3 regions of the Actinoallomurus sp. NPDC050550 genome follow, and region 2 is predicted to be linked to each of the others. Evidence: riboswitches for the same ligand, from Rfam matches in the RefSeq annotation. Region 2 holds a riboswitch; each other region holds the start of a gene.

Region 1 (10,347 bases), on a different contig from region 2:
TGCGAGGAGATTAGCGGAAGTCGTACAGGGGTGTTGTGTTTATATACCCACCCTGGGTACCTTAACTCGAACACACATGTACGAGTTAAGTGGGTGATCATGATGACCTCTCCGGTCCTTGTGGGCTCCGGGCCCCCGCCACCGTCCGGCGGCCGAGCCCGGCTCCGGTGGCCGACGCTCGGGATCCTCGCGGTGAGCCTGCTCATCGTGGGCCTGGACGCCACCGTCCTCAACGTCGCGCTGCCCACCCTGGTCCGGGAGCTCGGCGCCTCCACCGGCCGACTGCAATGGATCGTCGACATCTACGCGCTGATGGCCGGTGGGCTCATGCTGCTGGGCGGCAGCCTCGCCGACCGCCTCGGCCGCAAGCGGGTCTTCCTCGCGGGCCTCGCCCTGTTCACCGGGGCCTCGGTGGCGGCGGCGTACGCCGGATCGGTCACCACCCTGATGGCGGCCCGGGCGGTGATGGGCATCGGCGAGGCGCTCATCATGCCCTCGACGCTCGCCATCATCGGCGACGTCTTCCCCGACCGCGCCGAGCGGACCAAGGCGATCGGCGTCTGGTCCGCGGCCGTCGGGGCGGGCACGGTGATCGGCCCGGTTCTCGGCGGCTGGCTGCTCAGCCGGTTCTTCTGGGGCTCGGTATTCCTGATCAACCTGCCCATCGGGCTGGTGGGGCTGATCGCCGCCGCGCTGGTGGTGCCGGGCTCCCGGGCGTCCGTCGTCCGCCGCATCGACCCGCTGGGCGCGACCCTGTCGGTCGCGGCACCGGCGGCGCTGCTCTGGGCGATCATCGAGGGCCCCACGCGCGGGTGGCGTGACCCGGCGGTCCTCGGAGCCTTCCTCCTCGGGCTCGTGCTGGTCGCCGTCTTCATCACGTGGGAGGGCCGCACACCGCATCCGATGCTGCCGCTGCGCGTCTTCCGGCACCGCGCGCTGGCGATCGGCGACGTCCTCATCTTCATGGCGGCCTTCGCGATGATCGGCACGCTGTTCGTGCTCACGCAGTACCTCCAGTTCGTCCTCGGCTACAGCGCCGCGCAGACCGGATGGCGGCTCGGCCCGATGGCCCTGGCGCTGCTGGCCACCGGCCCGCTGGCCGGACTGCTCCTCCAGCGGCTGGGCCTGCGCGTGGTGTCGGCGGCCGGGCTGGCCCTCGTGCTCGCCGCCCTGATCACCTTCGGCACCACGGCCGACGGCGACGGCTACGGCCGCGTCGTCGCCGTGATCGTGCTGCTGGGCGCGGGGGCGGGCTTCGTCATCACCGCGACGTCGGACGCCATCGTGGGGTCGCTCCCGGACACCGACCTCGGAGTCGGCTCGGCGACGAACAGCTCCGGGATCCAACTCGGGGCCGCCACCGGCGTGGCCGTGATGGGCAGCCTGCTGTCCGGCCGCTACGGCGACGAACTCGGCCGGCGCCTGGGCGCCGGAACCCCCTCCGGCGTCCTCCGGCCTGCCAAGGAGTCGCTCGGTACGGCTCTCCTCGTGGCCCAGCGGCTACCGGGCCGGGCCGGCGGCGTCCTCGCCGATGCCGCGAAGTCCTCATTCGTCGCCGGGATGGCGCCCGCACTGTTCACGGCCGCCGGCGTCACCGTCCTCGGCCTGCTCGTCGCCCTGTTCGCCGCACGCCGCAGCGTGTCCCACCGTTAAGAGAGGCTTCAATGGCGCATCCGACACACCCGGCCCACACCGGCCACGATCCCGGAGCCTCAGGGCCGGTCGCTCCCCGCCGCTGGGCGGCGCTCGCGCTGATCAGCGTCGCCCAGTTCATGCTGATCCTCGACGTCACCGTGGTGAACGTCGCCCTCCCCGACATCGGCCGCGACCTCGCGCTCGGCCGTACGGCGCTGACGTGGACCGTCACCGCATACACCCTGTTCTTCGGCGGCCTGATGCTCCTGGGCGGTCGACTCGCCGACGCCTTCGGCGGCCGCCGGATGATGCTGGCCGGGCTGGTGGTCTTCACGGTGGCCTCGCTGGCCACGGGTCTCGCGCAGAGCGAGGCGTCCCTGCTCGGCGGCCGCATCGCCCAAGGAGTCGGCGCGGCGCTGCTGTCCCCCGCCGCGTTGTCGACCATCACCACCACCTTCCACGGCGCCGAGCGCACCAAGGCGCTGAGTGTGTGGGCCTCACTCGGCGGCATCGGGTTCGCGGCAGGCGTGCTGGCCGGCGGCGTGCTCACCGCCGGGCCCGGCTGGCGCTGGGCGTTCTTCGTCAACGTCCCGGTCGGCGTGGCCGTACTGGCCGCCCTCCCAGCCACCGTCCCCGCCCAGGGCTCCGGCGGCGCGCGGCGGCTCGACGTGCTCGGCGCCCTCACGGTCACCGCCGCGACGGCCTCCTTCATCTACGGGATGATCCACGCCGGTGACGCCGGCTGGTCCGCCACCGGCACGCTGGTGCCACTGGCCGCCGCGGTCGTGCTCTACGCGGTCTTCGCACTCGTCGAACGGACCATACGGCACCCGCTGATGCACGTGGGCATGCTCGCCCGCCGCCCGGTCGCCGCGGGCGCGTTCCTGATGCTCGTCGCCTCCGGCCTGTTGATCTCGATGTTCTTCCTCGGCTCGCAGTACCTGCAGCACGCCCGGCACATCGGGGCTCTGGAGACGGGCCTGCTCTTCCTGCCCGCGGCCCTCGGGACCGGGCTGGGCGCGCACCTGGGCGGACGGCTGGTCGGCACGATCGGCACCCGGCCGGTCGCGGTCGGCGGCCTCGGCCTGATCGCCCTCGGGACCGGGCTGCTCACGGGGCTCTCGGGGCACGCCAGCGTCTTCACCGGGCTGCTCCCGGGGATCGTCATCGCGACCGTGGGAGTCGGGCCGGTCTTCGTCGCCGCGACGAGCTCCGCGCTGGCCCACGTGACGCACGAGGAGGCCGGGCTCGCCTCCGGTGTGATCAATACGTTCCACGAGCTGGGCGCCGCCGTCGGCGTCGCCGTCGCCTCCACGGTCGCCGCGGCCGGCCTGTCCGCCGTCCCCGCGGTCGGCGGGTTCACCGACGCGTACGCGGTGTTCGCCGTCGCGGCCGCGATCGCCGCGGTGCTCGCGCTGTGGCTCGTCCCGCCCGGCAGGCCCCGGTCGACCGGCATGCCACACGCTCACTGAACCCTCCCGAGAGGACTCCCATGCTCGCGCACGACCGTTCCGGCACGGGCCCGCCGCTCGTGCTCCTGCACGGAGTGGGGCTCGATCGCCGGACCTGGCGTCCGGTCCGCGACCTTCTCTCCGAAAAACGGGAGGTGATCGCCCTCGACCTGCCGGGGCACGGGGAGTCGCCGTCGCTGCCGGCCGGCGCGCGCTACGACGTCGCCGGGTACGTCGGCGCGGTGCGGGAGGCGATCGGGGCGCTCGGCCTCGACCGCCCCCACGTCGCGGGCAACTCCCTCGGCGGCGCGATCGCCTTGGAACTGGCCCGTACCGGAGAGGTCGCCTCGGCGGTGGCGCTGTCGCCGATCGGTTTCTGGAACACCCGGGAGATCCGCTCCACGATGGCGTCCCTGCGGCTCAGCAGGGGGCTCGCTCGCCTGTCCGGGCCGATCGGGCCCACGCTCGCGAGCATCGCGGCCGTCCGGCTGCTGCTCTTCCGCCCGTACTACGGTCACCCGGCCCGGCTGTCCCCGGCCGACGCCCGCGCCGCCGCCGAGGCGTTCGCGGCGTCGGCCGCCCTTCCCGCCACGCTGCCCTACACGCGCCACTACCGGTTCGCCCCCGATCCGCGGCCGCGCGTGCCCGTCACGATCGGCTGGGGCCGCGACGACCGGTTGCTGCCGCCGCGGCAGGCGCTCCGCGCGCGGGAGATCCTCCCCGCGGCCTGGCACGTCATCCTGCCCGGCTGCGGCCACGTTCCCATGCCCGACGACCCGGAACGCGTGGCGTCCCTCCTGTTGTCGAGCCCGTACCGCTGACCCGCTGCCCGGCAGGCCACGCGCATATCCGGCCGGAGGCGTGGTACGTCCGAAATCACGGTCAGTGCCGCGCCCTATATGGAGATAAACCCCCCACGGGTATAGGGTCTGGAGAGTCGTGACCTCGGACGGAGAGAGGGCGAGCATGGGAGCGATCGGTCACGCGTTGGCGATCGCCGGGTCGATGACCTGGGAGATCCTCTGGGCGTTGATTCTGGGATTCCTGCTGTCGGCGATCGTCCAGGCGGTGGTGCGGCGGTCGACGGTCGTGCGGCTGCTCGGCGACGGGCGGCCTCGTACGCTCGCGATCTCCACCGGTCTGGGCGTCGCGTCGTCGTCGTGCTCGTACGCGGCGGTCGCGCTGGCACGCTCGCTGTTCCGCAAGGGCGCGAGCTTCGTCGCGGCGATGACGTTCGAGATCGCCTCGACCAACCTCGTGATCGAGCTCGGCATCATCCTGGCGTTGCTCATGGGCTGGCGGTTCACCGCCGCCGAGTTCATCGGCGGACCGATCATGATCGTGGTCCTGGCGGTGCTGTTCCGGCTGTTCCTGCGCGAACGGCTGCTGCGCGCAGCCCGTGAGCAGGCCGAACGCGGCGTCGCCGGCTCGATGGAGGGCCACGCGGCGATGGACATGTCCGTCCAGCGGCAGGGCTCGTTCTGGCAGCGGCTCCTGTCCGGCGAGGGTTTCACGTCGGTGGCGCACGTGTTCGTCATGGAGTGGGCGGCGATCCTGCGCGACCTCGTCATCGGGCTGCTGATCGCGGGGGCGATCGCGGCGTGGGTGCCCGACTCGTTCTGGCAGCACTTCTTCCTCGTCGACCACCCGCTCGCCGCGAAGATCTGGGGACCACTGGTCGGACCGCTCGTCGCGGTGATCAGCTTCGTGTGCTCGATCGGCAACGTCCCGCTGGCCGCGGTGCTGTGGAACGGCGGCATCAGCTTCGGCGGTGTCGTCGCGTTCATCTTCGCCGACCTGATCATCCTGCCGATCATCGTGATCTACCGGAAGTACTACGGCACCCGGATGGCCCTGTTCATCACCGGCACCTTCTACGCGGCCATGGTGATCGCCGGCTTTCTCGTCGAGCTGATCTTCGGCGTGACCGGCCTCATTCCCGGCAAGCGCCATGCGGTCGTGATGGAGGCGGGCGTGTCCTGGAACTACACGACCTGGCTCAACATCGCCTTCCTCGTCCTCACCGCCGTCCTGCTGACCCGCTTCGTCCGGACCGGCGGCATCCCGATGCTGAAGATGATGGGCGGCTCCCCCGACACCGAGCACGCCGGCCACGACCAGGGCCATGCGGCCCATGACCGTCACCAGTGAGCGCGCCTCACCTTCCCGCGTCGGGACGCAACACACCAAGAGGCCCGAACCTCGCGACAACCGAGATAGGGACATTTACCGTCGAATAAGCGTCGTAACGCCGCACGGTTTTGAGACGGAACACGGTGTAAGCGGGCTGGCCTTGGCCTAGAGCGACATCTTCATTGGCCATTGCGTTCGCCGCCATAACCATCACCGGCCGCGTCGACGGACACAGTGACCATGTGGTGTCTATGGGGAAGGTACGGGCCCGGCCGTCCGGAACGGCCGGCTCGCCGAACGCCCGGGTGAGACGCCCGCTGTCGGCCTGGAGCTGGTGCGCCGTCGTCGTCACCGCCTTCCTGGCCGGCGCGGGAGCGCACGCGGCGGGGGTGCCGGGGCCGTACATGCTCGCCGGGCTGCTCGTGGGCATGGTCCTCGCGCTGTCCGGGCTGGTCACCGCCACCTTCCCGCGCCCGGCGTACCGCATATCCCAGGCCATGGCCGGAGTGTTGATGGGCGGCTACATCCAGCCGGCGGCGCTGCGGGCGGCCGCGCCGGCGATGCTCCCGCTCACCGTCGTGACCGTCGTGACGGTCCTGCTCAGCGTGGGGATCGCCCGGCGGATCGAGCGGACCGGTCTGCTCGACCGGCCGACGGCGACGCTGGCCACGGTGCCGGGCGGCGCGGCGGCCATGCTGGCCGCCGCGGACGAGCTCGGGGCCGACACCCGGCTCGTCGCGATCGCCCAGTACTCCCGGGTCGCCATGATCGCGGTGACCGCCCCGGTGGTCGTCCCCCTGTCCGGGCCCCTGCTGCACGGGGGCGCCGGGTCGGCCGAGCCGCACTCGCCGGTCAGCCCGCAGATGCTGCATTTGGTGGCCGGGGCCCATCAGCCGGCCGGGCTCCTGGTGCTGTGCGCCGTGGCGGTCCTGGGCGTCCAGGTGGGGCGGCGCCTGCGGCTGCCGGCGCCGATGGTGCTCGGTCCGATGTTGGTGACCGTCGTGGCGACCTTCTCCGGAGCGGTCCATGGATTCCGGCCGGCCGGGCTGCTGCAGACGCTCGTGTTCACCTGCATCGGTCTGGAGATCGGGCTGCGGTTCCGCCGGGACTCCCTCCGGCACGCGCGCCGGCTCCTCCCCTGGATGGTGGGCGGAACGGTCGTCATCAGCCTCGTCTCGGCCGTACTCGCGTGGCTGCTGGCCCGCCTGACGAACCTGTCGTACGCCGACGCCTACCTCGCGACAACGCCCGGCGGGATCAACGCGGTCCTCGCCACCTCGGTCGCGACCAACGCCGACGTCGGACTGGTATCGAGCGTGCAGAGCATGCGGCTCTTCGCCGTCGTCACGCTGGCGCCCGTGCTGGTCCGCCTGTCGTTCACCCGGAGCCGGCGATGCGCTCCGCCGGACGAGACGCCCTCGAACGTCCGTTGACGTTCCCTATTCACCCGGCATACGGGCGGCACATTGTCCGTAGCGGCCGGTCAATGAACGTCAACGTCGCAAAAGGTTAACGAAACATTGATTGGCAAAAGGCGCCTGATCACCTCTAAACTACGGAAAGCCCGGCTGCCCCCGGCTTCACAGGAAGCACAGCCGTCCGCCGAATCCCCTTGGGAACCCGGGAATCCACAGTCGTCGAGGCGCGTCCAGAACCGATGAGGTTCCGGCAGGGTGGCTCCGGCCCGAGCCTCGATCGCTGACCCGGAAGGCGGCAAGGAGAGGAGTAGGACTTCTGTGGCGCCTTCCCACCCCCTGACGAACGCGCGCGCCACCGAGCGCTCGCGGATGCGGCGATCGCTCCGCGCCTGCGCGGCCGTGTCGCTCACGGTGGCGGTCTCACTGACGACGGTCGGCACCGCGCACGCCGCGCCCGCCAAGCCGTCGGCGGCCTCCGCGCAGAAGGAGCTGGACAAGCTCAACGCGAAGGTCGACAAGATCGTTGACCAGTGCAACAAGGCGCAGACCGAGCTCGACGCCGCCAAGAAGCGGCTCAAGTCGGTCAACGCCGAGACAGCGGCCGAGCAGGTCCGGTACAACCAACTGCACGGGCGGGTCGTGCAGCTCGCCGCCGACCAGTACAAGACCGGCACGTCCGACCCGGCCACCGCCGTCCTGGCCTCCAAGAACCCGGACGCGGCGCTCGACCAGATGTCGACCTTCACGCACCTGGCCAGCAGCCGTGGTCAGGAGCTCACCGCGTTCCTCGCGTCGACCCAGCGGCTCCGCCGTGACCAGGCCGAGGCGCAGGGCACGACCCAGGAGGTCCAGCAGAAGGTCGCGAAGCTCAAGGCGCAGAAGACCGCGGTCAACCAGGCCATCGCCAAGCAGAAGGCCCTCCTGAAGAAGCTCGGCCAGGCCACTACCGCTCCGAAGGGCAAGATCGGCGGTTCGTACACCGGTCCGGCGTCCGGCTCGGCACGCGCGGCCCTGAACTACGCCTACGCGCAGCTCGGCAAGCCCTACATCTCCGGTGGCACCGGCCCGGAGGGGTACGACTGCTCCGGTCTCACGATGATGTCCTGGCGGGCGGCCGGGGTCAGCATCCCCCGGGTCGTCCCCGACCAGTACAACGCGGTCCACCACGTCGCGCAGAGCGACGTGCAGCCCGGCGACCTCATCTTCCTCGACGGGCTGGGGCACGTCGGGATGATGGTCGACAGCGGCCGCTTCATCCACGCTCCCCGCACGGGCGAGAACGTGATGATCAGCTCGGTCGCCGGCTACTGGCAGGGTCATCTCGTCGGCTTCGGCCGTCCCTGACGACGCAAACCGCGCGGTGAGCCCTCGGGGGAAGGCTCACCGCGCGGTTCTGGCGGGGGATGGTGGTCAGTGCCGGCCTGAGACGGCCCGGCTGTACTGCTGCCAGACCTCCTTGTCGGTGACGACCCGATTGAGGTACATCAGGCTGTCGAACCGGCAGTTGCAGGGGTTGTCCTCCTGCGTGTTCTGCGGGTAGCCCCCGCCGATCTTTATGCCGCGCGGGTCGGTCGCGGAGGTGTAGTGCGTGCCGGGTGTTCCGACCCCCCAGGGGTCGCCCGACAGCACGTAGAAGCCGTCGATCGGCTTGCCGTTCTTGTACAGCTTCATGGTGCCGTGGTCGTAGTCGAACGACGCGGCGAGGAAGACCCACTTGCCGATCGGCAGGATGCTGTGCCAGTCCTCGTTCGCGGCGAACGTCTGAGAGCTGCTGCCGTCGACGCGACGGCCGAGGGCGACCAGGCGCTTGGTCCCCGACACGTCGATGATCTCGAGCAGACCTCGTACGTTGTGGCCCTGCGAGTCTCCGCTGAGCACACCCGTCAGCGCGACGGCGCCGAAGTAGTCCGACGGGTCCGGGGTGTTGGTGTTGGGGCTCGGGTTCGGACCGGTCGTCTTGAACCAGCCCATGATCGAGATCGCCGTGGTGTGGTTGAACGCGTGGAGGGTCGGCACTCCGGTCGTGGAGTAGATCCCGCCCTTCCAGTCGTCATTGCCGAACGTCGTGGGGTTGATCTGCTGGGTCTGGAGCGCGTGCCCGGCGCCGGGGTAGGCGCTGTCCCGGACCCGCATGGCGCCGCCACCGTTGATCAGGTTGATGGTCGTACCGGACGACCCCTGGTCGCGCTCCTGCGCGGGGTTGCCCCGTACGGGGTGCTCGAAGTCGTAGTAGGCGACCAGGTTCGGGCGCAGGCTCGGCAGCACCTTCCCGTCTCCGTGGTGGCCCCGGGCCAGGGCCGACGTCGTGCCGGCGTCCGCCTGGGCCGCGCTCGCGGCCGCGGTGAGCGGCGCGCACAGTACGGCGGCCACGAGGGCCGCGCCGAGGCGCCGGGATCGTACGGGCCGCCGGCGGCGGGCGACCGCCGCCTCGCTGAGATCTGTCATCGTTCCCTCCACGTGCGTATGGAGTCCCGGCGGCCACCGCTCTGAGGCGGTGACCGCCGGGAGGCAGTGGGGCCCGGGCCGCGTCCGCCGCCGGACCGGACGGACGGCGGCCCGAGCCCGGGATCAGTCGCCTACCGCAGTGCCGGTGACCTGGAAGTTGCGGACCCGGCCGATGTTGTCGAACGACCCGAACCCGACCCGACCGGACGCGAAGGTCTTGTCGACCGCCGTCATCCGCGGGTTCTTCGAGTGATCGAGGTACACCGCGATCTCACCGGTGTCCACGTGCCGGATGATCGTCACGTGGTGCCAGTTCATGTCGGTGATCGACGGATCGGCGCCGCGCGACCGCAGCGGATCCCACTGGTCCTCGATCCGCAGCCGGTCGGCGTTGTTCACAACGAAGATCCCGTTGTGCGGGTAGATGTCGTTGCTCTGCGACAGATGCGCGTAGTAGAACTGCGTGTCCGATTGGTAGCCGAACACGATGATCACATCGCGGTTGCTGATGTCCGTCGGGGTGTCGATCCGCACGTCCGCGTCGATCCGCTCCGTGCCGAACTTCGGGCCCTTGGTGAGGACCGCGTACTCGAACGGGCGGCGCGGGCCGGGCCGCTGCACGCCGGCCTCGGCCAGGATCACCTGGTTGCCCTCGAACTTCCACTTCGACGGGGTGACCGGCGCCCAGTTCTTGGCGCCCGCCGTGCCGCCCACGTGGGTGTGGCCGACCGGACCCGAGGCGAAGTGACGCGTGCCGACGACCTTCCAGATCTTGCCGTTCGCCTTGGAAAGCATGTAGAGCTCGCCGTGGCTGTCGCGGCCGAAGCGGAGGTCGACCCGCTTGTCGCCGGCGAACTGCTGCATCGTCAGCCGGTTGCCGTTCGTGTCGAACGTCTGCAGCTGGTGGATCGGTGCCCGCGGCCCGCCGCGGCGCATCTGGCTCTGCTCGGTGTAGTAGACGCTGCCGTCGACCAGGTCGCCGAAGATGTACTTGCCGTACAGCTCGGGCAGCTTGTGGCCGCGGTAGACGTAGCCGCCGGAGATCGCCTTGCCGATGTCGCTGGAGCAGTTCCAGCCGGCCGGCGGGTCGTGGTCGTAGGCGGCCACCGGGTAGTCGTAGCCGTACTTCGCGTCGTCCGCGGGCAGCGTGTACAGGTCGCAGCGGTCGTTCTTCACGAAGCTGAACGGGCCCTCGCGGTTCGGCCAGCCGGCGTTGTCGCCGGCCCGGATGTCCCAGACGCCCTCGATGGTGTGCTCACCGATGT
Region 2 (10,347 bases):
GGCGTACCGCCCGGACGTCGTCTCGCTCATGCCCGTCGCCCCTCCCTCACCGGCCCGCTCGTCCCCCGTGATTCAACAGGAAGACGAACGGCCACTCGTCCGGGCTGACACGTACCCAGCGGGTAGGAGCGGGGAGCGGTGAGGCGGGACCGGGCGACCCTCGCACGACCGAGGACCGGGGCCGGGCTGACGCCGGGACAGGCGGCGCGGCCTGCGCCGACGTCGTGGCCCGTCGCCGTCGGCGGTCCGGGGCGCGGGCCGCCTCGGCGGCGGCTCCGTTCCCGGGCGCCCTCGCGGAGGATGGATCGGTCCACAGGGCACCGCTGACCGATTCCGGCCATAAAGTCCCGATAACTAACCATATTTTATTATTAATACCATGGCACGGCTCAGAACGGCGTAAGCGTCACGGTCGCCGAGGTAGGCTCGTTGTCCTGGATGTAGGAGGCGTGGCCGGCCACGTCGTCGAAGGCGAAGCCGTACGCCGCGCCGTCCCGGGACGCCGCGTGCATCGCCTGCGCGTAGTGGTTGATGGCCGATGCCCGGTAGAACCGGGCGGCGTCCGTGACCGGCTGGCTCGCGTCCGACAGCAGCGTCGACCGGTTGAACGCCGCGCCGAGGATCGCGGCGACCGGGCCCGTGACCCCGTCGTTGGGCGCCGCGAGCGCTCCGTCGCAGAAGAGGACGTCGCGGGTCGAGGGCCGGGCGATGGACGCGGGCGTCCGGCTTCCGCCGGTGAAGGACAGGCGGTCCCCGGCGACCTTCCCGGTGAACGTGCCCGCGTCGGTCCGGACCGTCAGCGGCGTCCCCCCGTACCTGGACCACACCGCGTCGATGTACGCGTCGTAGTAGTCCGCCGGGAACAGCCCGGCCTCGATGCCGTGACCCGGCGCGATGACGCGCATCCGGTCCCCGACGACCAGCCGGGCGAACTCCGGCTGCTTCGCCACCGCGGCGAAGATCTGGTCACGGCCGCCGTCGACGAGGGTGCCGGTGGTCTGCGTGCGCGCTCCCGCGAGCCGGATGGCGAGCGGGACGCTGAACATGTCGACCATCGTGGTGTTGCAGAACATGCCGGCGTCGTTGTAGGTGAACTCGATCCAGTCGTGCAGGATCCCGTAGTTCGGGTCGGTCTTCACCCAGCCCGCCGGATACTGCAGGGCCGGTTTGCCGTTGCCGTCGGCGACGACCTTCAGCCGCAGGCGGTCGCCGAGCGAGAAGTAGACCCGGCCGGACATCTTCGGGAGGGCGACCGTCGTGTCTCCCGAGCCCTGCAGCGGGATCGCGTAGTCGGTGTTGCCGCCGGACCCGTTGTCCGACGACGCGCACGGCACGAACCTGCCGTCCGCCGTCACGTGCCCCTGGGTCCCGGTCGCCGGGTCGACGCCGACGATGTACATGAAGATCGACCCGCTGGCGTACCGCCCCGTCCGGTTCACGACGGTCAGCGGCAGGCCGCCCGCCGTCGCCGAGGTCCGCCGGGCCCGGGTGGCGGGGGCACACCCCGTGGCAAGCGCCGCGGCGCCGAGGACTGCGCCGGACGCAAGAAACGACCTTCTGCCGATCATCCTGCTGTTCACGAATTCCCCTTCTTCGGTGACGACCGCGTCAGGTGTCCAGCGAAGCGGCCGGGGAACCGCGGCGACAGGCGCTTAAGGCCCGCTTCAGGATCGGTTAATGGTGCGATGAACGACCGCGCTCCGAGCGCGACGCGGATCGCCGTACGGCGACGATGAGCGAGACGTCCACCCGGCCGCGCACCTCACCGCCGAGCCCGGTGGCCGCGCCGAGCCCTTGATCCTCTTGACGGCGCTGTATAGCGTCCCGGTCGGATCATGCTCCTTCCCCACCCGGCCCCAAGGAGAGATGTGACAACCCTGCGCACCCTGTCCCTGTCCGTCCTGGCCGCGGCGACCGCCGTGGTCACGATGGCCGGCCCCGCCCTCGCCTGCCCACCCGGCGGCGACGACGAGAACCAGACGACCCAGCCCGCCGTCCAGCAGGACGTGATCGCACATCAGATCCACGCCGCCCCGCTGCCGCCCTCCAGCGCCGTGAAGGGAGTACGCCTCGCGGCCACCCTCCCCGACGCCAAGGGCGCGATCTCCCTCGGCTTCCTGACGTACGGGCACCGGAAGGTGATGTACGTCTCCGGGCAGTTCGGCCTGAAGACCTATGACGTCACCGACCCGGCCGCGCCGAAGGCGCTCGGGACGCTGTCCATGCCGGGCATGTGGGAGACGGAGGACACCGAGGCCGACCCGCACCGCAAGCTGGTCTTCATGGCGCGCGACCCGCGCGCCTTCAACGGCAACACGCACACCGGCGAGTCCGGCGTCTACATCGTGAGCCTGGCCGACCCCGCCAAGCCGGTACAGCTCGCGTACGAGAAGATCCCCGCCGGGCACACGACGAGCTGCGTCGACGACTGCCGGTACCTCTGGACGGGCGGCCCGGCCAAGGCCGACTGGATGCCCGCCGACTGGGGCGGCCGCCCGGTCTGGGTCACCGACGTACGGGACCCGCGGCATCCGCGCACGTTCCCCCAGCCGATCGAACTGGGCCGCAACGACGGGACCACGGACTACGTCCACGACATCCAGGTGGACGCGGCCGGGGTGACGTGGGCGTCCGGACGCGGCGGCGTGCGCGGCTACTGGACCGAGGGGCGGCACTGGGATCCCGTCCAGCGGACCGTACGCGTGGCCCGCGCCTGGGACCCGGTGCCGTACGCGGGCGGCGGCATCAGCGAGGCGGCGGCGCCGTCCAAGTTCATGCACAACTCGTTCCGGCCCGTCGGCTCGACCGCCCACGAGGCGCCGGGCGGCGGCGACCTCGTCTACGCCACCGAGGAGGCGTTCAACCCCGGCTGCGCCGACGACGGCCGGCTCGTGATCGCCTCGCTGCACGGCTCGTACGGAGGTGAGGGCTGGCGGTCGACTCCGGACAAGCCCTTCCGCCTGCGTACGGTCGGCACCTGGAGCGTGGCGGGCCAGGAGGGCAGCCGGACGGACACCGACGACTGCTCGGCCCACTACTTCTCCGTGCACCACGACGTCCTCGTCCAGTCCTTCTACTCGCAGGGCACCCGCTTCCTCGACGTGCGGGACCCGGCGCATCCGAAGCAGGTGGCCTACTTCCGGCCCGCGGACGCAATGTCGTGGGCGCCGTACTGGCACGACGGATACGTCTACGTCGCGGACAACACCCGCGGGATCGACATCCTGCACCCCGACTTCCACTGAGGAAGCGTCGGCCTGAGTGCCGTGTTCGTCACTTTTTCCGGGTGGCGAGCACGGCACTCGGCTTTTCTCGACGCCGTCGCACGGCGCCCTCGAATGGCTGCGCCGCACGTGAGAGCACCTTTTCAGGCGTTACCCGGTCGGCGGGCGGCACACGCAGCTACGCTCGGTGAGCAAGTGATGCCAGACTTTCGTTTCCGAACGCGTTGCCGTAGTTGCGAGAGTTCGGCTAGATTTCGCCGAGATCGGGCTGTGACCAACCTCCAACCAGGGGGTTGCAGGCCGACCGCCTAATCCCGTCGACGCAGCCAGCGGCGCGGGAGCCGGGGACCCATCTGTCCCTCGGGGTGAATCCGTCACGCACGGTAGGGCTCCTCTCTGGTCCGAACCCGTCAGCTAACCCGGTAGGCGGCCTAAGGGGAGATATGGATTCGATAGGTCAGAAACTGCTAGAGGTCGCCAAGAGCCAGCTCGGCTACCACGAGAAAGCCGACGGTTACACGAAGTTCGGCGACTGGTACGGCAAGCATGTCGACAAGGACTCCTCCTACACCGACGCTCCTTGGTGTGACATGTTCCTCGCGTGGGCGGCCAACAAGGCCGGCGTCGAGGACTGGACCGGGCAGTTCGCCTCCACTCCCGACCACGCCGAGTGGTTCAAGAAGCACCACGCCTGGGGCCACAAGGCCGAGCCCGGCGCGATCGTCTTCTTCTCCTGGTCGGGTGGCAAGAGCATCGGCGACATCGAGCACGTCGGCATCGTCGAGCGCGTCGACGGCCACACGCTGCACACGATCGAGGCCAACCACAACAACGCGCTGCTGCGCGCCACCCGGGACATCAGCCAGGTCGTCGGGTTCGGCTACCCCTCCAAGGTGAAGGTGAAGGCCGCCCCCGCGCAGACGGTCCAGACCGACCAGAAGTACGCTCCCAAGCACGCCGCGCCCACGCCCGCGGTCAAGGAGATCGGCCAGGACACCCCGGCCCAGGTCGACACGCACACGGTCGCGTCGCACGACCCGGCGCCCGCGCCGACCTCCCTGCCGGACCAGCAGGCCGCCCTCACCGGGCTGCTCGCCGTCGTCCTGTTCGGCACGGTGGCCCTGGCCGTCGGCAAGTCGAAGGTCAAGGTGCCCGTCGCGGCGCCGAACGTCCGGGTCCGCAAGCGCGGCAAGCACCACCGCATGCCGGTCGAGCTGCCCGCCGAGGTCAGCGTGGCCGACCTGGATGCCGCCGACGCCGGCACCATGGTCATGCCCGTCCTGTCCGCCGAGGCCGCCGCGATGGCCGAGGACAAGGAGTTCTGGGGCAAGATCTCCGAGCTGGAGGAGGACGTCGAGCTGGCGTTCTGGAACACCCTGCACGCGGCGGTGGCCCAGAACAGCTCCGAGTCCGAGTCCGTCCTCTCCTGAGCGAGCGCGTCCGAACGTCACGCCGGTCCCCGTTTCCTCCCGATCCGGAGGGGCGGGGACCGCGTGCGTCTAGGCGCAAAGGACCAGCCTCCGCATCACCCAGAGTGACCATCCTCCGATCCCCCGGGCCATCTCCGCATGTTCCCGTTGGCCGCCCCGTCACTATCCGTTAATCTCCAGCGAGTCGTCACCGGCCGAGAGACGGCCGGACCGCCGAATCGCCCGTCGCGTCAGCCGACGCGCCGGGGAACCGGGGACCCACTCGCGAAGCCACGGGGCAGCTCCGCGCCTTCGCATCCGGGGTGAATCCGCGCCCGTCACCGACGGTGCGCGGTAGGGCTTCTCTTCCGTCCGAACCCGTCAGCTAACCCGGTAGGCGGCTTGAGGAGAGGAGCACTGGATGGCGTCATCGCACCCTGCGGACAGTCGCGATCCCCATCATCCCGGGAAGGGCACGGCCCGCCGTACGGCCGCCGTGACCCCCACGCACGACCCTCAGAAGGCCACAGGCCGTCACACGGCCGCTGCGGCCTCCGCACCGGACCCGCGCCGCCCCTCGAAGACCACAGCCCGCCGTACGGCCGCCGCGGCCTTGGCCCTCGTCGTCGCCGGGTTCGCGTCGCCCGCACTGGCGGACACCGCCCGGCCCGATGCCCGCATCGACGCGCTCCGCCAGCGCGCCGACCAGCTGAACAACCAGCTGGAGCAGCTCACCGAGCAGTACAACGGCCTCAAGGTACGCCTGGGGCAGGCCCAGCGGGCGGCCGTCGTCGCCGGCCAGACCTCGGCCCGGGCCGCACAGGCGCTCAAGGCCATCCAGCACAAGGTCGGCCGGTTCGTCGCGATGCGCTACATGAGCGGCAGCAACGACGACACCCCCGCCCTCCTCGCCGCCTCCGACCCGCGCGCCGTCCTCGACCGGGCCGCCACCCTGCACTACTTCACGCAGCAGGACGACACCGAGATCCGGCAGCTGACCCAGGCCATCCAGAACGCCCAGTGGACCGGCCAGGACGCCCGGGAACGCGCCGCGCAGGCGGCCCGGCTCAGGGTCCAGCTCGCCCAGCAGCGCGCGGCCATCAAGCACGACCTGGAGAAGGTCCGCAAGCCGCTGCTGCGCGACGCCGTCGAGCGCGCCGGCAAGGGCGAGAAGGTGCCCCCCATCCCCGGCGGCCCCGGCAAGGCGGTCGGCGCCGTACGGGCCGCGCTGTCGCAGCTCGGCGTGCCGTACGTCTGGGGCGGCGCGGCGCCCGGCCGGGGATTCGACTGCTCCGGCCTGACCATGTGGGCCTACAAGCAGGTCGGCGTCAACCTGCCGCACTACGGCGGCGACCAGTGGAACGCCGGCGTCCACGTCTCCCGGGACCAGCTCGAGCCCGGCGACCTGGTGTTCTTCTACTCCGACATCCACCACATGGGGATGTACATCGGCGACGGGAAGTTCATCCACGCGCCGCACACCGGCGACCGCGTCCGCGTCGCGGACCTGTCGACCCGCCCGTTCGCCGGCGCCGTCCGCGTCGTATGACGGCCGCCGCCCCTCGGGGCGGGGCGCTCGCGTCTCAGGCGGTCACTTCCCGATGCGGTGGACCCGTGCGACCGTACGGCCCTGGACCGATCGCTTCCGCTACCTCGCGATGCGGAGGGTCGCTGGTGACCGTACGGCCCTGGACCGATCGCTCCCACTACCTCGCGATACGGAGGGTCGCTGGTGACCGTACGGCCCCGGACGGATCGCTTCCGCTACCTCGCGATGCGGAGGGTCTCGGCGGCCGTACGATCCGGGCGGATCAGTCGCGCTACTTCCCGATGCGGTACATCTCGGCGACCATGAACGCGAGGTCGAGCGCCTGGCCGCGGTTGAGCCGGGGGTCGCAGGCGGTCTCGTACCGCTGGTGGAGGTCGTCCTCGACGATGTCGTGGCCGCCGCCGACGCACTCGGTGACGTCGTCGCCGGTGAACTCGATGTGCACGCCGCCCGGGTGGGTGCCGAGCGCCCGGTGCACCTCGAAGAAGCCGGCGACCTCGTCCATCACGTCGTCGAACCGGCGGGTCTTGTACCCGCTCTCCGCCTCGAAGGTGTTGCCGTGCATCGGGTCGCAGATCCAGGCGACCTGGGCACCGCTCGCGGTGACCTTCTCCACCAGGGCGGGGAGGTGGTCGCGGATCCGTTCGGCGCCCATGCGGGTGACGAACGTGAGCCGCCCGGGCTCCCGGTCGGGGTCGAGCAGGTCGATGAGCGCGAGGGCGTCCTCGGCGGTCGTGGTCGGCCCGAGCTTCACGCCGATGGGGTTGCGGATGTGGCGCATGAAGTCCACGTGCGCGCCGTCGAGCTGCCGGGTGCGCTCGCCGATCCACAGGAAGTGCGCGGAGACGTCGTACGGCAGCCCGGACCGCGAGTCGATGCGGGTCAGGGCGCGTTCGTAGTCCAGCAGGAGCGCTTCGTGGCTGGAGTAGACCTCGACCCGGTGGAACTCCTCCGGGTCCGCTCCGCAGGCGTGCATGAACGCCAGTGCCCGGTCGATCTCCCCGGCCAGCCGTTCGTACCGCTGGCCGGCAGGGCTCTCGGCGACGAAGTCGTGGTTCCAGGCGTGGACCTGGCGCAGGTCGGCGTAGCCGCCCTGGGTGAAGGCGCGGGTGAGGTTCAGCGTCACGGCCGCGGCGTGGTAGGCGCGCAGGAGGCGCTCCGGGTTCGGCACCCGGGCCTCCGGGGTGAAGTCGAACCCGTTGACCATGTCGCCCCGGTAGGCGGGCAGCTCGACGCCGTCGCGCACCTCGACCGGCTTGGAACGCGGCTTGGCGAACTGGCCCGCCATCCGGCCGATCTTGACGACCGGGACGCTCCCGGCGTAGGTCAGCACGACGGCCATCTGCAGCAGGGTCTTCAGCTTGTTGCGCACGTCGTCGGCGGTCGCGCCGGAGAACGTCTCGGCACAGTCGCCGCCCTGCAGCACGAACGCCTCACCGCGCGCCACGGCACCCAGGTGTGCCTTGAGCTGATCGCACTCGCCCGCGAACACCAGCGGCGGGAGCTTGGACAGCTGGTCCGCGACGTCGCGGACGCGCGTGGAGTCGGGCCAGTCGGGCTGCTGCGCGGCCGGAAGATCGCGCCATGAATCGAGGAGGTCCACGAGACCCAAGGGTATCGAGCAGGCGACAAGCCCGGGTCATACAACCTGCGTATTCCCCCCTGCTTCGTCCATCTCTCCCCCACTATGACGAGCTCGGTGCCACGCGACCGCCGCGTCGGCCGCCACGAAACTCTGCGATGATGGGCCGATCCCGCAGATCGCCGACGACGCATGAGGTTCTGACAATGAGCACGAACAGCCGCGCCTATGACATCTGGCTCCGCAAGCCGGAGGAGGCCCAGCAGCTCCTCGAGCAGAAGCGAGCGGATCTCGACGGCGACGGTCTGTCCCTGCTGTCCTGGCTTGTCCTCACCAATGAGCGTGACGACCGGAAGGCCGAGCAGATCGCCGGGCAGGCCATCGCGGCCGGCGGTGACACGCGGTTCGCGACGGCGGCGCTGGCCGAGGTCTACAAGTGGCGTGGCGACTACGGCCGGGCCTCGCAGATCGTCCGGCAGGCGCGCGAGAAGTACCCGACGATCCCGTGGTACGCCCTGACGCTGGCCGACGTCCTCAAGGACGGCGGGTGGGTCGACGACGCCGAGACGCTCCTCGAGTCGGTGGTCAACGACTCCCAGCTGCGGCGGCACGCGCTCAAGCGCCTGTCGAAGTGGGCGGTGGACCGCGGTGACAAGCCGCGCGCGCTGAAGTACCAGACGGAGCTGATCGCGCTCGCCCCCGACTACCTGGTGTACGCCTCGGACTACACCCTTCTCGCCTCGCTCCGGCTGGAGGCCGGCGACCCGGCGGGCGCCCGCGACATCCTGCAGACCGGCGCGTCGATCTACGCGCGCAACCAGCAGATCCGGCAGATGCTGCACCAGCACTTCGGCGAGACGCCGCCGGAGAAGGCGCCGAACATCCCGCCGGTCGACGAGCGCGCGGTCGGCGCCCGCCGCGTCCCGATCAAGACCAAGATGATCACGCTGCGCACCGGCATCCTCCCGATCATCCAGGAGGCCACGCAGGGCATGCTGCAGCCGGACGACATCCTCGCGCTGTCGGAGAGCCCGGCGTCGGCCGGCCAGGGCCGCATGATCCCGCTGGAGCTGATCACGCCGGAGGGCATGGCCAAGCAGCTGAGCAAGTTCGTCGGCAAGATCGGCCCGCTGCACAGCCCGGCGGGCATGCAGGGCGCGATCCTCGAGGCGGGCCGGACGAAGGTCATCCTGGGCGCCGCCGCGGGCGCGGCCGGCAAGCTGGTGGGCAAGCGCGGCTGGTTCTACCGTGTCGCGGGCCCCGGCGCGGCGATGATCGACGACGTGGCGGCGGCGCTTCCGCCGCACGACCACCACCTGCTGTTCGGCCCGGGCCGCCCGGACAAGCTGTCCGAGGACCTGTCCGCGGCGCTCGGCTGCCACGTCTGCGTCGTCGACGCCAACCACCTCACCGGCGCGTGGGTCGTCGGGGCGTCCAAGGGCGTCGACCGCAAGTGGGTCGAGAACGTCCTGTCCGACAACCCGGCCGGCAACGAGGACGAGCAGACCCCGATCGTCCTCATCCGCAAGGGTTAGGTCAGAGATAGCAGGAATTGATGTACGGCCCCAGCACCTGCTGGTGCTGGGGCCTAAGCTCATCCGCAAGATGTCAACGACTCGGCCCTGAAGGAACCGGGGCTAGGGCGCGAGCGTGCTTTCCCCGCACGTGATCGCCTCAGGTGGGTCGCTGCTGGTTTTCGATGTATTGGCGGATGGCGGTGAGGGGTGCTCCTCCACAGCTGCCTGCGAAGTAGGAGCCGGGCCAGAAGTGGCCGTCCCACGGGTAGCGGCGGACGTGGGTGCTGTATTCCTTGCGGAGCAGTCGGGCGGAGACGCCTTTGAGGGAGGTGACCGGTTTGGACGGCTGGACTTTCGGGGCGGGAGTGCACGAGCAGGTGAACGTGGTCGCCTTCGCTGCCTCTCCCGGAAGATGTCCCCACGTGATGGTCTCCGGTCGGCAGATCGTCCGCGACGGCCGCCACCTCCTCATCGGCGACGTCCCCCGAGCCTTGACGGCCGCTATCAGCGGCCTGACCGACTGATCTCGCTCGGATTTTCGAATCATCGAGCAGAGCGTCGGCCACGATCGATACGCTCAGTACGCGTCTCGTCACGTAGCGGCAACTAGGGTGAGCGATCCAGTGGAGAAGCTGGAGAAGTGTCAGTTCGGGCATCGGGCCCGGCTGGCTCCCTCTCCCGCCCAGGAGCGTCTGTACCTCTACACGGCGGGCGCCCCGGAGTCCTCCTCGCTACTGAAGAACTTCATCGCCTTCCTGGGCAGCGCCAACGCGCGCGCCGAGCTCAGCATCCGGGGCTATCCCCCTGCATCGACCGGAACGGCAACCGCAACGCGCTGTGCATCCAGTGAGGAGCCGTCGGCCTACCGGTGGGCGGCGACGACTGCGCGTCCAGTCAACGTGCTGATACTCCCGGCCTACCGGTGGGCGGCGGCGATGGCCTCGCGGGCGGCGTGCGCGACCTGTTCCATGTGCCAGGTCGACAGGCCCTGGTGGACCGGGAGCGCGAGCATCTCGTGGCGCAGCGGCTCCAGCTCGGCGAACCGGTGGCGGTCCAGGAGCGGGTG
Region 3 (10,347 bases), on a different contig from region 2:
CATCAGGGCGCTGTCCCTAGCGCCGCCTCTGGCGGAGACCCCGTCCGGTCGAGCGGCGCATGGCGTGCGCCGCAGGTAACACTCCGCACCGTCCCCCGGTGCGGAAGATCGCGATGACGTGACAGGCGGGCCGGATGCGCTCCGTGCCCCCGGTGAACCGGGTCTCTGCCCGGCCTGCCGCGTCCGCTGTTCAGTTGTCCGGCGGTCCTCAGACCAGCCGGCCGCCGCCCACCCAGGTGGAGGTGTACCAGGCGTCGCTCAGGTTGGAGATCTTCACGACGTCGCCGGTGTGCGGGGCGTGGAGGAACTTGCCCTTGCCGATGTAGATCCCCATGTGCCCGAGGTCGTGGAAGAAGACCAGGTCGCCGGGCTGCAGGTCCGCCTTGGACACCCGCTGGCTGGCGTCGTACTGGTCCGGCACCCAGTGGTTGAGCTTGATGCCGACCTTGGCGAAGGCCACCATCGTCAGCCCGGAGCAGTCCCAGACGTTCGGGCCCGACCCACCGAAGACGTACGGCTTGCCGAGCTGGGCACAGGCGAACTTCAGCACGATCTCCGCCTTGCCCGAGGCGAGGATCGAGCAGTTCTCCTTGGAGCTGCCGGGGTCGATGTTGCCGCCGAGCTTGGCGATCAGTTTCAGCTGCTTCTTGACGGCCGCGTCGGCCTGCGACTTCTGCTGCTCGAGCTGGGTCTTCTTCGTCTTGAGCTGCTGGGCCGCCTGCACGCGCAGCGCCTGCTCCCGCTCCAGCCGCTGGGCGGAGGCGAGGTACTGCTGGAACTCCGCCGAACGGTTGTGCGCGATCTGCGTGAACGCCGACATCTGCGAGAGCACGGCGTCCGGGTCCTTCGAGCCGAGCAGCTGGGGGATCGAGCCGTTGTCCCCGGTCTTGTAGGCGTCGACGGCCAGCTGGGCGACCCGCAGCCGCAGCGCCTGGAACGTCTTGCGCTCGGCCTGCACCGACTTGGCCAGGGCGTTGACCCGGCCCTGAGCGGCCTTGTAGTCCGCCTTGGTCTTGTTGTACTGGTTGCCGAGCTGGTCGACCTGGTCGTTGAGCTTCGCCAGCTGCTTCTTCGCCCCGCCCAGTGAGGAGGCGGGGTCGGCGTGCGCCGGAACGGCGGGCAGGGACAGCCCGGCGGCGGCGATGAACCCGGCGGTCGTGACGGACCATCGCGCGGTTCTGGACATGATCGTACGCTCCTTGGCCATGGTGATCGTGTCCTTAGAGCGCGCCCGCGCCGACGTAGTGCGAGCTGTACCAGACGTTGCTCAGGCTGTCGATCTTCACCCACGACCCGGTGTGCGGCGAGTGGATGAACTTGCCGCCGCCGACGTAGATGCCGACGTGCCCGAGGTTGTCGAAGAAGACCAGGTCGCCGGGCGACAGGTTGGCCCGCGAGACCCGGCTGGTCGCGTTGTACTGGTCGGGGACGACGCGCGGGATGCTCACACCGGCCGCAGCGTAGGCCGCCATCGTGAAGCCGGAGCAGTCGTAGCGCGGGCCATTGCCGCCGTAGAGGTACGGGGTGCCGCACTTGCTGTAGGCCCACACCAGCACGGTGCGCGCCTTGCCGGTCGCCGATCCCGTGTAGCCGCCGCCGCAGTTGCTCGGCATCGGACCGCTGTCGTCACCGCCGCCACCGGTGTCGGCAGCGGGGCCCAGCTTCTTGATCAGGGCCTTCTGCTGCTCGATCGTCTTCTCGATGTTCTTCTTGCCGGCGAGTGCGGCGTTCTTCTTCTGCGCCAGATCGGTCTCGGCCTGCTTGGCCTGCGACTCCTGCCGCTGCAGCAGTTGCGCGGCGTTCAGGAACTGGGTGAGCTCGGTGGAGCGGTTCTTCGACACCTGCGCGAACGCCGACATCTGGTCGAGGACGGACTGTGGGTCCTTGGCCGACACCAGGGTGGGGATGTCCGCGTCGTTCCCGCCGTTCTTGTACTGCGACGCGGCCATCTGCGCGACGCGGACCCGCAGGTCCGCCCAGGACTGCCGCTGCTGCTTGACCGAGGCGTTCAGCGCCTTGAGTCGCTTGTCGGCCGCCTCCCACTGGGACTTGGCCTTGTTGTAGACGTTGTCCTGCTGGTCGGCCTGTGAGTTCAGCTTGGTCAGCTTGGCCTTCGCCTGGCTCAGCGTCTGCTTCGGCTTCGCCTCCGCCGTGCCGACGGGCAGAACCAGGGCCGCCGAAGCGGCGATGCACAGGGTGGCCAGGACGCGACCGCCGATGCCGCCACTCACCGACCATCCGACGGCTGAGCCGTCGGCACTGCGCTGTGTTGCCACGATTGCGGCACGCCCCTCTCCCACTGACCGCCTACCGGGTTAGCTGACGGATTCGGGCGTGGAAGGCGCCCTACGGAGCGTGTGGCGCTCCGATTCACCCCGGAAACCTGGTTCCCCGGCTCGTCGTGTCGGTGAGAGGCTGGCGCCCGAACTACGGGCGACCTCACCGAACGTGACGACTCGGCGGTGGCCGTCGCCGTCGCCTGGGGGGCGACGAACCAGCGAGCGGCTCAGCGCGTGAGACTAGTCAAGTCTCACGCTGGTAACAACCGCTTCTCCTGGAATTCTAGCAATTCATATCATTCACGCAACACTGTGCGCGCGAATCGTCACGATGCGCGGTCGATGGAGATCGTCATCCGCAGGGGCGGGACGAGCCCCTCGGCGGCGAGAACTCCCAGCGCCCGACGTTCCAGCGGCCCGATCTTCAGGCCCGACGCCGGGATCAGCGGCATGGCGGAAACGACGCAATCGTCGCAGCCGACGTTGCGTACCTCACACTTCTCGCAGTCGATGAGCACGAATTCCTCCTCGTGTCTTCGTCATGACGAGACGTTAAGAGGACCCACCGACAAAAGGGCCCGGAGCGAGGACGACGCAGCGAGCGGAGTGGGCGGCCGAGGCACGAGGCCACCCGCGTAGCGAGTGAGGAGGACCGAGCGACCAGAAGGCACAGCGAGGACGACGCAGCGAGCGGAGCGGGCGGCCGAGGCAACGAGGCTGACCGAGGAACCGAAAGGCCGTCAGGTGCGGCCGAGGCGGCGCAGGAGGAGGGATGAGGGAGCCGGCCGGGCGTCGGCCCGCCGGGCGGAGTCGCAGACCTCCTGGTCGGAGGAGATGACCACGACGGCGCGCCCGCTGGGCTCCGCGCGTACGAGCTGGGCGATGAGCTCGTCGGCGGTCTGGCCCGGCGCGCTGAACAGCACGCGGACGCCGCGGGGCGCCTGGACGGCGACCGGGGCGTTCAGCTCCGCGCCGTCGAACACGCACGTCACCTCCGCCTTGGTCTGGGCGTGCAGCACGCCCAGGCCCGACACCAGGCGGGTCCGCTGGTCGGCCAGTGGCAGGTCGCCGTAGCCGGTCTTGGTGACGTTGTATCCGTCGACGATGAGGTGGACCTGCGGGAGGGTGAGCAGCTGGTCGAGGAGTGCGGGGTCGCTGTCGGCGAGGGCGCGCCCGGGCAGTGTGCGGTGCCCGGGGCGGGTCGGCGTGATGCCCCCGACGCTGTCGGCGGGCCGGGTGATGCCGGGAGGCAGCGCGATCTCGTCGCGGAGGCCCTTGGCGGCGTCGGTGAGGGCGTCCAGGAGGACGCGCAGCCGGGCCTCGTCGACGTTGCGGCCCTCCCGGGCGGCGCGCCGGGCGTTCTCCGCGGACGACTCGGCGTGGGACAGGCGGCTGCGCAGCCGGCGCAGCTCGGCCTCGGCGGTGGCCGCCGCGACGGACGCGGCCGTGCGCTCCTCGCCGAGGCGGCGGTCGAGGTCCTCCGCGCGCGCGTGCTCGCGTTTGGCCTTGCCCCGGGCTTCGTGCAGGCGTTTGCGGAGCTCGGCGTTCTCGCCGCGGAGGTCGCGCAGCTCCGCGCGGAGCCGGTCGGCCTCCTCGGAGCGGGTGGCCTTCGCGGCGGCGATCTGCTCGCGCAGCTCGGCCACCTGCCGGATGACCTTCGCCTCCTCGGCCGCCGTCGCCGACTGCTCGAGGTCGCGGCGCGCGGTATCGACCCGCTCCGCCCAGCCGGCAGGGCGGAGTAGGTAGGCGAGGGCGGCGACGGTGACGGGGTCGGCGGCCGGGGGCACCGTCCCCGCCAGGATCGCCTCGCCCAGCACGGGTTCGCTCTCTCGTACGACGTCGGCGACGCGCTCGCGGAAGGCGGTGTCGTCCTCGAGCTGGGTCGCGATGAGGGTGGCGGCGAGCCGGGCCCGGCGGCGCGGCTCGAACCGGGCGACGCGCCGGAGCGGTAGGGGTATCTCGTCGGGCCGGAGCGCGCCGATCACGTCGGCCGCGGCCTCGACGACGCGCTGCCGGACCGCTTCGGGGAGCGGCTGATCGAGGTGTTCGCCCGGGCCGGTGTCGATGATCTACTCCTCACGAGTCGAGCGGGTGGGGCTGGTGCGGGACGCGTGCACCGGGCTCCGTGTCGCCGTCGCTGCCCAGCGTAGACGCCCCGGCGACCTTCGGTCCGCAATCCCCTCGACGAATACCCCGCAGTATCCGGCACCGGTCCGTCGAGGGGTTTGTCGGTCGCCGCGCGTACGGTGCCGCCATGGCCTCCGTCGGCCCTGCCGTGCAGGGCACCCTCGATGACCTCGGCACCCCCTTGGCCGGCGTCACCTTCGTCGTCGTCGACCTCGAGACCACCGGGGGCTCGGCCAAGGAGGACGCGATCACCGAGATCGGCGCGGTCAAGGTGTGCGGCGGCGAGGTCGTCGGCGAGTTCGCCACGCTGGTCGACCCGGGGATGCCGATCCCCCCGTTCATCTCGGTGATCACCGGCATCACGCAGCAGATGGTGGTGGCCGCTCCCCCGATCGGCGAGGTCCTGCCCTCGTTCCTGGAGTTCGCCAGGGGCACCGTGCTGGTCGCGCACAACGCGCCGTTCGACATCGGCTTCCTGAAGGCCGCCTGCGCCGCGCAGGAGCGTCCCTGGCCGACGCCGGCGGTCGTGGACACCGCCGACCTCGCACGCCGCCTCCTCACCCGCGACGAGGTCCCCAACTGCAAGCTCGCCACCCTCGCCCGCTTCTTCCGGACCACCGTCGAGCCCTGCCACCGCGCACTCAGAGACGCGCAGGCCACCGTCGACGTCCTGCACGGGCTGCTGGAGCGCGCCGGCGCGTTCGGCGTCGACACCCTGGAGGAGCTGACCGGGTTCACCCGCGCGCCGACGCCCGAGCAGCGCAGCAAGCGCCACCTGGCCGACGGCGTGCCCGCCGCACCCGGCGTCTACCTCTTCGAGGACGCCCGCGGCGAGGTCCTCTACGTCGGCAAGAGCGGCCGGCTGCGCAGCCGCGTCACCTCGTACTTCACCGCGTCGGAGACCCGCCGCCACGTCCGCGAGATGATCGGGATCGCCGACCGGGTCCGGACCATCGTGTGCGCCAGCCCGCTCGAGGCGGAGGTCCGCGAGCTGCGGCTCATCGCGGCGCACAAGCCGCGCTACAACCGGCGGTCGCGCCACCCGGAGCGGGCGGTCTGGCTGAAGCTCACCGCCGAGGTGTTCTCCCGGCTGTCCATCGTCCGGGAGGTGCGCGACGACGGCGCCACCTACCTCGGCCCGTTCGGCAGCGTCCGCACGGCCGAGGAGGCGCGCGCCGCCGTGCACGACGCCGTCCCCCTCCGCCAGTGCACCCAGCGGCTCACCCTGCGGCTCATCGAGAGCGGCCGCGCCGCGACCTGTGCGCTGGGCGAGCTCGGGCGCTGCGGCGCGCCGTGCGAGGGCCGCCAGCCGCCGGAGGAGTACGTGCGGCACGCGTCCCTCGCCCGCACGATCCTGGAGGGCGACGTCCGGCCGGTCGTCGCCGCCGCGCGGGCCCGCATCGACCGGCTCTCCGCCGAGCTGCGTTACGAGGAGGCCGCCGTCCAGCGCGACCGGCTGGCCGCCTTCGTCCGCGGCGCCGCCCGCTGCCAGCGCCTGTCGGCCCTGGCCGGGCTCGCACAGCTGGTCGCGGCCCGCCCGGCCTTCGACGGCGGCTGGGAGCTGCACGTCGTCCGCCACGGCCGGCTCGCGGCCGCCGGCACCGTCCCGCCGAACGCCCACCCCGTCCCGTACGTCGAGGCGCTCGTCGCCACCGCCGAGACCGTCCGCCCCGGCATCGGGGCGACCCCACGGGCCTCCGCCGAGGAGATGGAGTGCGTCCTGCGCTGGCTGGATTCCCCGGGCGTGCGCCTGGTCGAGGTCGACGGCACATGGACCTGCCCGCCCCACGGCGCCGAAAGCGTCCGCCGGTGGATCGAAAATGCCGTTCAGGGCCCCGATTCCCGTAAGGTTGACCGCGCCGGTCGGCCGATGCGATAGGAGCAGGTGTGGCGCTGCCGCTGTACGACAACCAGCCGACGCGGCGCGCGCCCCTGGTCACCTACTTCCTGATCGCCGCCAACGTCGTCGTCTTCCTGCTGTCGCCGATCGCCTCGATCGGGCACCACGACCAGAGCGTGGAGCAGCGCAAGTGCGCGCAGGTGACGTTTCTGCTGAAGTACGGCGCGGTCCCGAACGAGCTGCTCTCCGACCGGGCGAACCCGGTGCCGGAGGAGGTCGCCGCGGCCTGCCACCCGAAGCCGTACCACAAGCGGCCGTGGCTGTCGGCGCTGTCGTCGATGTTCCTGCACGGCGGCGTCGCCCACATCCTCGGCAACATGGTCTACCTGTTCATCTTCGGCGCGGCGACCGAGGACCGTCTCGGACGGCTCCGGTTCCTGGTCTTCTATCTCCTCGTCGGCTACATCGCGGCGTACGGCTTCGCGATCACCTACCCCGACTCGTACACCCCGCTCGTCGGGGCGTCCGGCGCCATCGCCGGGGTGCTCGGCTCGCACCTGGTGCTCTACCCCCGGTCGCGGACGATCGCGCTGATCCTGTCGATCTTCCCGTTCCGGCTGCCCTCGTGGGCGCTGCTCGCCCAGTTCTTCGTATTCCAGTGGCTCAGCCTCGGCGACAGCCAGAGCCAGACCGCGTACGTCGCGCACATCTACGGCTTCGTCGCCGGAATGATCGTCGGCCTGCTCGTCCGGCGCGGCACCGTCGCCCGCAAGTCGGCCGCCCTCAGCTGGCAATAGTTCCATCGGCGGCGCATACGCCCGCCCATGATCGCGTCGAACGGCCTCCACTAGTCTGTGCGACGGGGCGACACCACGCCGCGCGCAACCACCGCAGGAGGCATTCCGTGATCACCGCCATCGTGCTCATCAAGGCCGACGTCTCGCGCATCCCGGAGGTCGCCGAGACCATCGCCGGGCTCGACGGAGTGAGCGAGGTCTACTCCGTGACCGGTGAGTTCGACCTGGTCGCGCTCGTGCGCGTGCGCCAGTACGAGCAGATCGCGGACGTCATCCCCGGCGCCCTCAACAAGGTCTCCGGCGTGACGCACACCGAGACCCACATCGCCTTCCGCACGTACTCCCAGCACGACCTGGAGGCCGCCTTCGCGCTCGGCCTGCCCGACGCGGACTGACGACCGCCTCCCCTGGCCCTGGGACGTCGGCGAACGTACCCCAGGCCGCCCCTGTCGCTAACGCGAATCGGCCCGCCACCCGGATCCTGGGTGGCGGGCCGATCACGTGGGACGGCGACCGTCAGTGGCGGCTGATCGCCTTGCTGTCGCCGGGCTCGACCTCTGCGTCGTGGTGCGAACCCGCGTCGTCGTGACCCTCGTCGTGGCCGTTGACGGACACCTCGTCCTCGGTGAGGGCGCGGTTGAGGCCCTTGCGCAGCTTGCCCAGCGGGCTGCGCGCCGACGGCGCCGGTACGCCGTTCTCGTCCTCTTCCTCCAGCGTCAGCTCGGGCAGCGGGACCTTGCCCGTGAGGACGGCCCTCTGCTCCTCGCCGGCCGGCTCGTGCACCTCGATGAACTCGCCACTCGGCAGCCGCTTGATGATGCCGGACTCCACGCCGTGGTGCGCGATGTCCGCGTCCTTGCGCTGCAGACCCAGGCAGAGCCGCTTGGTGACGAAGAACGCGATGGTGGGCCCGATGAAGACCGCGAACCGGAAGAACCACGTCGTCGCGTACAGGGACACGTGGAACTTGTCGGCGATGACGTCGTTGCCGCCGCCCAGCCACAGCAGCCCGTAGAACGTGACCGCGGTCATGCCCACGGCCGTACGGAACGGGGCGTTGCGCGGACGGTCGGCGATGTGGTGGATCCGCTTGTCACCGGTCGCCCACTGCTCGATGAACGGCCACAGCGCCGCGCCGGTCATGATCAGGCCCAGCGGCACGAGCGCGGGAACGAGGACGTTCCACGAGACCGTGTGACCCCACAGGTTGGTCTCCCAGTTGGGCATGATGCGCAGCGCGCCCTCGAGGAAGCCCATGTAGAAGTCCGGCTGTGAGCCCGCCGTGATCGAGTCGGGCGTGTACGGGCCGAACAGCCAGATCGGGTTGATCTGGGCGAACGTCCCGAGCAGCGCGATGACCATGAAGGTGAACATGAAGAAGGCACCAGCCTTGATCATGAACACCGGGTAGAACGGCTTGCCGAGGACGCTCTTCTCCTCGCGGTTCTTGCCGGGGAACTGCGTGTGCCCCTGGTGCCACAGGATCATGAAGTGCGCGCCGACCAGCGCCAGCAGGATGCCGGGGATCAGCAGCACGTGCACCGTGTAGAGGCGCGGGATGAAGTCGTGGCCGGGGAAGTCGCCGCCGAACGCGAAGTAGAACAGGTACGTGCCGACCAGCGGGATCGACTGCAGGACGCCCTGGGTGATCCGCAGACCCGTGCCGGACAGCAGGTCGTCCGGCAGCGAGTAGCCGAACAGACCCTCCAGCAGGGCGAGGGTGAACAGACCCAGGCCGATCAGCCAGTTGACCTCACGCGGCTTGCGGTACGCGCCGGTGAAGAAGACGCGCAGCATGTGCACCGTGAGCGAGGCCACGAACATGACCGCGGCCCAGTGGTGGATCTGCCGCATGAGCAGACCGCCGCGAACGTCGAAGCTGATGTTCAGCGTCGAGCTGTACGCCTCGCTCATCTTGACGCCGTACAGCTTCATGTAGTGACCCTGGTACACGACCTCCGACATGCTGGGCTTGAACCACAGCGTCAGGAACGTGCCGGTCGCCAGCAGGATGATGAAGGAGTAGAGCGCGATCTCCCCCAGCATGAACGACCAGTGGTCGGGGAAGACCTTCTTCATCTTGCCGCGGAGGAATCCCACGGTGCCGAAGCGCTCGTCGAGCCAGCCGATTGGGGCGTCGACCGCCTTCGGGGGTGCCTGTGTCGTCATTGGTCGCTCACCGATCCTCGCTCACCGAGTCGGTCGCCGATGAGTGTTGTCATGCCTTGGGCCTCCCCCGCTCCCAGAAGCTGGGTCCGACCGGCTCGTGGAAGTCACTCGTCGCGATCAGATAGCCCTCGGAGTCGACGCCGATGGGCAGCTGCGGCAGCGGCCGGGCCGCCGGGCCGAAGATCACCTTAGCGGCGTCGAGCGCGTCGAAGGTCGACTGGTGACACGGGCACAGGATGTGGTGCGTCGTCTGCTCGTACAGCGCGGCCGGGCAGCCGACGTGCGTGCAGATCTTGGAGTAGGCGATGATCCCGCCGACGTTCCAGTTCTCCCGGCCCTTCTTGACCTTGAGCTGGTCCTCCGGGACGTTGATCAGCACGACCGTGGCCTTGGCCAGCTCGTCGAGAGTGGGCTCGCCGTCCGGGTGATCCTTGTCCTTGGGGACTTCCGGGATGACGGTGATGATGCCGCCCGGCGAGTTGAAGTCGGACGGCTTCAGCGGCTGGCCGGTGCCGTCGACGATGAGCCGGGTGCCCTTCTTCCACATGGTGTGGCGGAGCTTCTTCTCCGGGAGCGGGCCCATGTCGCGCAGCAGGATCACCGGGATCAGGCCCAGCGGGGCGGAGGCCAGCAGCAGGGTGCGCCGCAGGAGCGGCCGCTTGGTGAGGCCGCTCTCCTCGGTGCCCTCCATGAAGTACTGGTTGAAGACCTGCCGGTCCTCCTGCGGGGAGGACAGCTCGTGCCGCTCCTGGATGATCTCCTTGGTCGTCATCAGATGACGGACCCAGATCGTCATGCCGACCGCGAGGCCGAGGAAGATCACCGTCAGCGCGGTGCCCAGCGCGTAGTTCGAGTGCATCGCGCGGTCGATGTCGTCGTTGCCGACGTGGCCCGGCCAGACGGCGTAGAAGACGATGAACGCGACGCCCGCGAGGAACGTCAGCGTGAAGAAGAACGCGACCGTGCGCTCGGCCCTGCGCGCCTTGGCCGGGTCGAGCACGTACTGGTCGTGGCCGCTCTCCCCGCCCGTCTCCGCGGACGGCAGCAGGTCATGGTTCTGCACCTGCGGCGGCGTGCCGATGACGCGCTTGGGCGTGCGCTCCTCCTCTTCGGAGGGCGCGCCGTGGGTGTCGTT

The links. A riboswitch is a leader RNA that binds a small molecule or an ion and turns the genes downstream of it on or off. The one in region 2 is predicted to bind cyclic di-AMP.
Region 1: linked by a shared signal. The riboswitch ahead of AB0I04_RS30400 (NlpC/P60 family protein) and the one ahead of AB0I04_RS00650 (NlpC/P60 family protein) in region 2 are both predicted to bind cyclic di-AMP.
Region 3: linked by a shared signal. The riboswitch ahead of AB0I04_RS02480 (NlpC/P60 family protein) and the one ahead of AB0I04_RS00650 (NlpC/P60 family protein) in region 2 are both predicted to bind cyclic di-AMP.

Annotation. Positions count from the first base shown of each region.
Region 1 is NZ_JBFAJC010000025.1:62,790-73,136, reverse strand. It holds gene AB0I04_RS30430 (TetR/AcrR family transcriptional regulator) at 1-1, opposite strand, end outside; gene AB0I04_RS30425 (DHA2 family efflux MFS transporter permease subunit) at 100-1,653, shown strand; gene AB0I04_RS30420 (MFS transporter) at 1,665-3,107, shown strand; gene AB0I04_RS30415 (alpha/beta fold hydrolase) at 3,128-3,907, shown strand; gene AB0I04_RS30410 (permease) at 4,053-5,237, shown strand; gene AB0I04_RS30405 (AbrB family transcriptional regulator) at 5,471-6,652, shown strand; cyclic di-AMP (ydaO/yuaA leader) riboswitch at 6,810-6,947, shown strand; gene AB0I04_RS30400 (NlpC/P60 family protein) at 6,956-7,981, shown strand; gene AB0I04_RS30395 (hypothetical protein) at 8,048-9,082, opposite strand; gene AB0I04_RS30390 (PQQ-dependent sugar dehydrogenase) at 9,206-10,347, opposite strand, start outside.
Region 2 is NZ_JBFAJC010000001.1:128,457-138,803, reverse strand. It holds gene AB0I04_RS00670 (SDR family NAD(P)-dependent oxidoreductase) at 1-30, opposite strand, end outside; gene AB0I04_RS00665 (glycoside hydrolase family 64 protein) at 390-1,580, opposite strand; gene AB0I04_RS00660 (hypothetical protein) at 1,869-3,245, shown strand; cyclic di-AMP (ydaO/yuaA leader) riboswitch at 3,520-3,669, shown strand; gene AB0I04_RS00655 (CHAP domain-containing protein) at 3,668-4,654, shown strand; cyclic di-AMP (ydaO/yuaA leader) riboswitch at 4,885-5,050, shown strand; gene AB0I04_RS00650 (NlpC/P60 family protein) at 5,055-6,182, shown strand; gene AB0I04_RS00645 (class II 3-deoxy-7-phosphoheptulonate synthase) at 6,454-7,794, opposite strand; gene AB0I04_RS00640 (hypothetical protein) at 7,971-9,299, shown strand; partial or broken gene tnpA (IS200/IS605 family transposase) at 9,439-9,676, opposite strand; gene AB0I04_RS00630 (DegT/DnrJ/EryC1/StrS family aminotransferase) at 10,198-10,347, opposite strand, start outside.
Region 3 is NZ_JBFAJC010000002.1:35,419-45,765, reverse strand. It holds gene AB0I04_RS02485 (NlpC/P60 family protein) at 209-1,186, opposite strand; gene AB0I04_RS02480 (NlpC/P60 family protein) at 1,221-2,231, opposite strand; cyclic di-AMP (ydaO/yuaA leader) riboswitch at 2,289-2,420, opposite strand; gene AB0I04_RS02475 (hypothetical protein) at 2,606-2,797, opposite strand; gene AB0I04_RS02470 (NYN domain-containing protein) at 3,020-4,264, opposite strand; gene AB0I04_RS02465 (DEDD exonuclease domain-containing protein) at 4,534-6,285, shown strand; gene AB0I04_RS02460 (rhomboid family intramembrane serine protease) at 6,294-7,043, shown strand; gene AB0I04_RS02455 (Lrp/AsnC ligand binding domain-containing protein) at 7,151-7,438, shown strand; gene AB0I04_RS02450 (ubiquinol-cytochrome c reductase cytochrome b subunit) at 7,560-9,212, opposite strand; gene AB0I04_RS02445 (Rieske 2Fe-2S domain-containing protein) at 9,262-10,347, opposite strand, start outside.